DNA from 2 places in the Rhizobium sp. BIGb0125 genome. Region 1 is predicted to be linked to the other one. Evidence: predicted binding sites of a transcription regulator. Region 1 holds the regulator's gene; the other holds the start of a gene.
The links. The regulator HrcA, encoded in region 1, represses chaperone genes, less so after heat shock. The targets are predictions, from matches to a motif close to GTTAGCACTCNCNNNNNGNGAGTGCTAAC.

Region 1 (3,957 bases):
CCATGGGCGCATTCCGCGCCTGGCAGGCTGCGGCTCTGACCGACACTATCACCGCGACGGTGGTGGTAAACTGGATGGCCACAGCAAAGGGTCTGATGGTACCCGGCAATAACCAGCTGCGCGGTGGTTCTGCGTGGCACATGGCCCATCCGGGCCTTATGCAGTTTCTGGATTATCCCGATGTTGCAAGCCTTGTGGCGCCGCGGCCCATGCTGGTCTTTGCCGGCAGGGAAGACAGGCTTTTTCCAGTCGGCTCCGTTACTGAAGCCCTGCAAAAAATGGGGAGCGTATGGGCTGCATGGCAGCGTGCAGACTGCCTGGACAGCAAAATCTGGCCAGGTGCCCATGTTTTCGAAGCCGAGCAGCAGGACTACGCGTTTGATTGGCTCGATCGGCAATTCTCCCGATCCTGATACTAAAAAACCCCGGCTGATGACCGGGGTTTAAAAGTTTCAAACGAGGGTGATCAGAGATCACGCATCTTTTTCATTCAGGCTGCCAGTACCTGGCTCAGCCCCTGCTGCGGCTTCACCCTTTGGGCCACCCTTGGCAACACCGACCATGGCAGGACGCAGAACACGGTCACCAATGGTGAAGCCTGCCTGAACGACCTGAATAACCGTATTGTTGGGAACCGCAGGGTTTGGAATTTCAAACATCGCCTGGTGGAAGTTCGGGTCGAACTTTTCACCTTCCGCTTCGATCTTGCGAACACCGTGGCGTTCAAGGGTCGAAAGCATCGAACGCTCGGTCATTTCAACGCCTTCGATAAGACCTGCAATGCCGGCTTCAGCATTTTCCTTCAACTCGGCAGGAATTGCTTCGAGCGCGCGACGAAGATTATCTGATACGGCCAGCATATCGCGGGCAAAACCAGCCACCGAATAAGCCTTGGCATCCTTCACATCGCGTTCTGTGCGGCGACGCAGGTTGTCCATTTCAGCAGCAAGGCGCAGGAACTTGTCGCGCAGGTCGTTGTTTTCCGCCTTTAGCGCCTCGGAAGGATCAGGTGTTTCTTCGACAGGCGCGAAATTTTCATCAACCGTAGCGTCCGCTACAGTTTCTTCATATGCCGTTTCCGCTTGCTTTGCGTCAGATCCGGTCTTGTTCGTGTCGTCGGTCATGACGGTCTCCAGATTAAATTTTGATGTTGCGCCCGATATCGATGTTTGACGGGCAAAAATCAAGGCTTAGCCGCCATTCGGTGCGCAAAGAACTGTCAGTTGAGGAATATGGCAGCTAACTATAGCGGTTTTCGCGATAACCGCCCCATCAACTGTGCCGTATAATCGACCATCGGCACAATACGGGAATAGTTTAGCCTTGTCGGCCCGATAACGCCAACAGCACCAACAATGCGATTGTCATCATCACGGTAAGGCGCGACGATCAGCGATGAACCGGACAGAGAAAACAACTTGTTTTCCGCCCCGATAAAAATACGTACCCCCGGCCCGCTTTCAGCCAGGTCGAGAATTTCAATCAGATTGTCCTTGCGCTCCAGATCGTCAAACAGCAGGCGCAGGCGATCCATATCTTCTTCGCTGCCAAGCCCTTCCAGCAGATTGGAGCGTCCCCGAACAATAAGACGGCCGGGTTTACCCTCTTCGCTATCGCCGGCCCAAACGGCCAGACCACGTTCCACCAGATCCTGCGCCAATGTACCAAGTTCGGTCTGCACCTGTAATTTCAGCGCATTCAGTTCACTTCGCAGTTCATCCAGTGTCTGCCCGGACAAGTGGGCATTGATAAAATTGGCAGCCTCCGTCAACTGCGAAGATGTGATGCCGGCCGGCAGATCAATGATACGGTTTTCCACCTGATTGTGTTCACCGACCAGAATGGCGAGTGCTTTGAACGGCTCAAGCCGGATGAACTCGACATGTTTGATGACCACATCGTTTTTGGTGGTTATGACTAGCCCAGCGCCCCGCGACATGCCCGACAGGGTCTGGCTGGCCTGCGTCATCATTCCCTGCAGGGGTTGTTCGCGATTGGACAGTGGCGCGATATTCCGATCGATATTGGCGCGTTCGTCATCAGACAAGTTTCCGACCTGCATGAAGGCATCGACAAAAAACCTTAGGCCCGAATGTGTCGGCAGGCGGCCCGCACTGATATGCGGCGAATAAATAAGTCCGAGCTCCTCCAGATCGCTCATCACATTGCGAACGGAGGCAGGTGAAAGCGACATGGGCAAAAGCCGCGACAGGTTACGCGACCCGAGCGGCTCTCCCGTCTCGAGATAACTTTCTACGATACGGCGGAAGATTTCGCGCGAACGTTCGTCGAGCGACGCGAATTGATCCTGTGCTATCGGAATGGAAAAACCCATATTGACCGTCATCTCTGTCGATTGCCTGAGACCATCAACTATAATCACTGATCGACCTTCGGCAAAACGGAAATTCCACTTCCCAAGATCGGTTTTGCGGCGCAAAACCGGGATAGATGGGCCAGAGCCTTCCAATTGCTTGGGAAAGGCACTAGAAGGCTCCGACCAATTCAAGAGGAGTCCGTCATGCGGCCGTCAGGCAGAAAAACAGACCAGATGCGCAAGGTTTCATTCGAGCGCAATTTTTCCAAGCACGCCGAGGGCTCCTGTCTCGTCAAGTTTGGCGATACGCATGTACTTTGCACTGCGAGCCTGGAAGAAAAGACCCCACCATGGCTGCGCAACAGCGGCAAGGGCTGGGTGACTGCTGAATATGGCATGCTGCCGCGCTCTACCCATGAACGCATGAAGCGCGAAGCTGCATCCGGCAAGCAGGGTGGACGCACACAGGAAATCCAGCGCCTTATTGGCCGTTCCTTGCGCGCTGTCGTTGACCTGCAGGCGCTGGGCGAACGCCAGATCAGCATCGACTGCGACGTCATTCAGGCCGACGGCGGTACCCGTACCGCTTCCATTACTGGCGCATGGATTGCCCTTCATGACTGCCTGAAATGGATGGAAAGCCGCAACATGCTGAAGGTCGAAAAGGTTCTCAAAGACCATATCGCTGCCATTTCCTGCGGCATTTTCGCAAACCAGCCAGTTATCGATCTCGATTATCTTGAAGATTCGTCTGCTGAAACGGACGCAAACTTCGTCATTACCGGTTCCGGCGGTATCGTTGAAATCCAGGGCACTGCCGAAGGCGCACCGTTTAGCGAGCAGGAATTCCTGACGCTGCTCGGTCTTGCCAAGACAGGCTGCGCCGAACTGGTTTCCCTGCAAAAGCAGGCAATCGCCTGAGATCCGGATAAGACATGCGTAAACTCGACACCCGCACCATCGTCGTTGCCAGCCACAACAAGGGCAAGATTGCCGAAATTGCCGAGCTGATCGGTCCGTTCGGTTTTTCGGCAAAGTCGGCGGCAGAACTGAACTTCGAAGAGCCGGATGAAACCGGCACGACTTTCGAGGAAAATGCTGCGATCAAGGCGCTGGCCTCGGCGAAGGCTTCCGGTCTTCCAGCTCTGTCCGATGACTCCGGTCTGGTGATTGATGCGCTCGACGGCGCCCCCGGCGTTTACACCGCCAATTGGGCAGAAACCGCCGATGGTACGCGCGATTTCGCCATGGCCATGGAAAAGGTTGAAAAGGCGCTTGCTGACAAAGGTGTGACAGATCCAAAGGATCGTGCTGCCCGCTTCGTCAGTGTTTTGTGCCTTGCTTGGCCTGATGGTCACACGGAAATGTTCCGTGGCGAGATCGAAGGAACTGTTGTGTGGCCGCCACGCGGCACGGCAGGTTTCGGTTACGATCCGGTGTTCCAACCGGAAGGTTTTGACACGACGTTCGGTGAAATGCCGTCTGAACAGAAACATGGCTGGAAGCCAGGCGACGCGACTGCACTTTCGCACCGTGCCCGCGCCTTCAAGCTTTTTGTTGAAAGCTGCCTCGAAGCATGATGACCAGCGCCGGGAGCGGTACTCTATCTGCACCCGGTGCTACTCTATTGCCTGATACCG
Region 2 (3,957 bases), on a different contig from region 1:
GCCTTCAGCGACGCAGGGCTCAGACGGAAAACAGGTTCATCCGGTTTGAAAATCGTGCGCGGATGCGGCTCAAACGTCAGCACCAGCGCAGGCACGCCACGCGACCTGGCCAATTCCAGTGCCCGCTCAAGCACAGCCCGGTGGCCGCGATGCACGCCATCAAAATTGCCGATGGCAATGACCCCACCGCGAAGATTTTCCGGCAGCGGCTCTTTTTTTTCGTTGCGATGAAATACTGTCATTTCCGCCAATTCCTGTTTACGCCAGACGTGGCATCCACCAGCCAGGCGCCGCACCCTGCCCCTTCAGATAGGCATTGAGCAATGCCTCATCCGTCTGGCCGTTCAGCGTATATTCCGCAGCGTGAATGCCACCGCTTATATAGAGCAATTGCAAGCCGTTCGAGAGGGCGCCCTTGACATCTGTCGGCATGCCGTCGCCTATTGCCAAGATCCGCTCCTGCGGAAACGGGCCACGAACCTCTTCGGCCGCAGCTAGGCACGCCTGATAGATTGGCGTGTGCGGCTTGCCAGCAATACGGACCTCCCCGCCAAGCTGCTCATAATAGGCAGCCATGGCACCTGCACATGGAATGATGCGCTCGCCGCGCTCGACCACCAGATCGGGGTTTGCGCAGATCATTGGTACGGAGCGGGCAATAAAGCCCTTCAGCATATCGGTGTAATCTTCAGGTGTTTCGGTTTCATCATCGAAGAAGCCGGTGCAGACGACCGATTCCGCGTCGGCTTCTGGTACAATTTTAACGTCCAGTCCGTCGAGCAATGGCAGGTCACGTTCCGGTCCGAGCAGGAAAACCTTGCTTGGGCCTTCGGCGATCAGTCCACGTGTCACGTCGCCTGAGGTGATGATGCGGTCATAGGCGGTATCGGGAATGCCGAGCACGCGCAACTGAGCAATCACACCGGGCGCCGGGCGCGGAGAATTGGTAATCAGCACCACGGTCTTGCCCACCTTGCGCGCTTCTTCCAAGGCGACGGCCGCATCCGGAAATGCCGAAACGCCGTTGTGCAAAACACCCCATACATCAGACAGAATGACGTCGAACTGCTCGGTAATGTCGCCAAGAGTGGTTATGCGGTGGGCCATGAGTACTTTCCGGGTAAAAGACAATTGAGGCTGACATTGCAAAGCGCAACGTCGATGGCAAGAAAAAAAGCCACCGGATTGAAAGGCAAGTTGACGTTACGGCGGTTAACCGCCGACCCAGAGGCGGGCGAAACCGGCGGCGATGCACAACGCCAAAACCGGCACCATGCCAAGCTTGAAGCGAAACAGCATCAGTGTTGAGGCCACAAACAGTGCGAGCGCAACCGGATCCAGCGTGTTCCACACCGGCACCGACAGGTTGAGATTGATGACAGGGACGAGCGCCACACGCTCGACATCCCGAAACAGCACATGCAGTCCAAACCAGACAGAAAGATTGAGAATGACACCAACGACGGCAGCGGTGATTGCTGACAAGGCGGCAGAAAGCCTGCGGTTGTGGCGCGCACTTTCCATGTAAGGTGCACCAAGAAAAATGAAAATAAAGCTGGGCACGAAGGTTGCCCATGCCGCAACACTTGCCCCCATGACACCTGCCAAAAGCGGATCAAGCAGACCGGGATTTCTGAATGCTGCGAGAAAACCGATGTAGGACAGTACCAGCACCAGCGGACCAGGCGTCGCCTCCGAAAGAGCCAGACCATCAAGCATTTCACCTGCTGTCATCCAGCCGTGGGTTTCGACAGCAATCTGCGCCACATAGGCCAGCACCGCATAGGCACCGCCAAAGGTCACAACGGCCATCTTGGAGAAGAAGGTTTGCAATTGCGCCAGGGTTTCAGGTGCCGCAAAAATCCAGATCAAGGCAAAGGGGATTTGCCAGATAGCAAGACCACAGAGCAGGCCGACCGCTCTTTTGTGCAAAGGCGGCACGTCGATCTTTGGCGCGCTTCCTAAAGAAGGTGATTGCTCACCAGCTGCACTGGAGGTCATGGCTCTTCGCGCCACAAACCAACCGACAGCACCGGCGATCAGGATCACCAACGGGAATGGCAGACCAAACAGAAACAGAGCAATGAATGCTGCGCCAGCGATATACATAAGAGACCGACTGACAAGGGCACGTTTTGCCACCCGCAGCAGTGCTTCAATGACGATGGCGAGAACGCCAGCTTTCAGACCTGACAACAATGCTGGCAGCCAGTGGGTATCCTGATAAAGCGCGTAAGCTGCCGCGAGCGCCACGATGACGATAAAGCCGGGCAGAATAAAAAGTGTTCCGGCAATGATGCCACCGCGCCTACCATGTAAAAGCCAACCGCAATAGGTGGCAAGTTGTTGTGCTTCTGGACCGGGCAGCAGCATGCAATAATTCAAAGCGTGTAGAAACCGCTCCTCAGAGATCCAGCGGCGTTCATCAACCAAGATACGGTGCATCATGCCGATCTGACCGGCCGGACCGCCAAAGCTAAGCAGGCCGATCCGGGCAAAGGTCGCAGTCAACTCAAAAAATGAGGGTCGGGTCGTCGAAATGTCGGGGCGCAAAAAATCTGTCATGCAGACGCAGTAACCATTTTACATGAAATTTTTCCGACAGGCTGTCCTTGACTCGTACAGGTAGCCTGCTTATCTCCGTCTCGCTGGCACTCACATACAGGGAGTGCTAACACTATCCAGATGGATCACAAGATCCATGAATGTCATTTGATCGAGGGATTAGACAATGGCAAGCACAACTTTCCGCCCGCTTCACGACCGCGTTGTCGTTCGTCGCGTTGAGTCCGAAGCAAAGACCAAGGGCGGCATCATCATTCCTGATACCGCTAAGGAAAAGCCACAGGAAGGCGAAATCGTCGCCGTCGGTTCCGGCGCTCGTGATGAGTCCGGCAAGGTCGTCGCTCTCGACGTCAAGGCTGGCGACCGCGTTCTGTTCGGCAAGTGGTCCGGCACCGAAGTCAAGCTCGACGGTGAAGACCTTCTGATCATGAAGGAATCCGACATCATGGGTATCATCGGCTAATCTGCCGAACCCGTCGTTTCCTTAAATTTTAAGCCGGACACCGTCCGGCAATTCGAAACCAGGAGTTTTGAAAATGGCAGCTAAAGAAGTAAAATTCGGCCGCAGCGCACGCGAAAAGATGCTGCGCGGCGTAGACATTCTTGCAGACGCAGTGAAGGTAACTCTCGGCCCTAAAGGTCGTAACGTTGTTATCGACAAGTCCTTCGGCGCACCACGCATCACCAAGGACGGCGTTTCGGTCGCCAAGGAAATCGAACTGGAAGACAAGTTCGAGAACATGGGCGCACAGCTCGTTCGCGAAGTTGCATCCAAGACCAACGACATTGCAGGTGACGGCACCACGACCGCTACCGTTCTGGCGCAGGCTATCGTTCGCGAAGGCGCAAAGGCCGTTGCAGCTGGCATGAACCCAATGGACCTGAAGCGCGGTATCGACCTCGCTGTTGCAGAAGTCGTCAAGGACCTGCAGGCAAAGGCAAAGAAGATCAACACGTCCGAAGAAGTTGCACAGGTCGGTACGATCTCTGCAAACGGCGAACGTCAGATCGGTCTCGACATTGCTGAAGCAATGCAGAAGGTTGGCAACGAAGGTGTTATCACCGTTGAAGAAGCCAAGACTGCTGAAACCGAACTCGAAGTCGTTGAAGGCATGCAGTTCGACCGCGGTTACCTGTCCCCTTACTTCGTAACCAACCCAGAAAAGATGATTGCGGATCTCGAAGACGCATACATCCTTCTCCACGAAAAGAAGCTTTCGAACCTGCAGGCTATGCTGCCAGTTCTCGAAGCTGTTGTTCAGACCGGCAAGCCACTCGTTATCATCGCTGAAGACGTAGAAGGCGAAGCTCTTGCAACGCTCGTCGTCAACAAGCTGCGTGGCGGCCTGAAGATCGCTGCTGTTAAGGCTCCTGGCTTCGGCGACCGCCGCA

Region 2: the regulator HrcA is predicted to act here: its motif matches at 2,648-2,676, upstream of groES (co-chaperone GroES).

What each region holds. Positions count from the first base shown of each region.
Region 1 covers NZ_JANUDV010000005.1:515,591-519,547, forward strand. The annotation lists gene M2418_RS16815 (dienelactone hydrolase family protein) at 1-413, shown strand, start outside; gene grpE (nucleotide exchange factor GrpE) at 474-1,124, opposite strand; gene hrcA (heat-inducible transcriptional repressor HrcA) at 1,244-2,335, opposite strand; gene rph (ribonuclease PH) at 2,522-3,238, shown strand; gene rdgB (RdgB/HAM1 family non-canonical purine NTP pyrophosphatase) at 3,253-3,897, shown strand; gene hemW (radical SAM family heme chaperone HemW) at 3,897-3,957, shown strand, end outside.
Region 2 covers NZ_JANUDV010000002.1:802,977-806,933, forward strand. The annotation lists gene M2418_RS07855 (bifunctional riboflavin kinase/FAD synthetase) at 1-242, opposite strand, end outside; gene M2418_RS07860 (TIGR01459 family HAD-type hydrolase) at 259-1,107, opposite strand; gene chrA (chromate efflux transporter) at 1,213-2,565, opposite strand; gene groES (co-chaperone GroES) at 2,732-3,028, shown strand; gene groL (chaperonin GroEL) at 3,102-3,957, shown strand, end outside.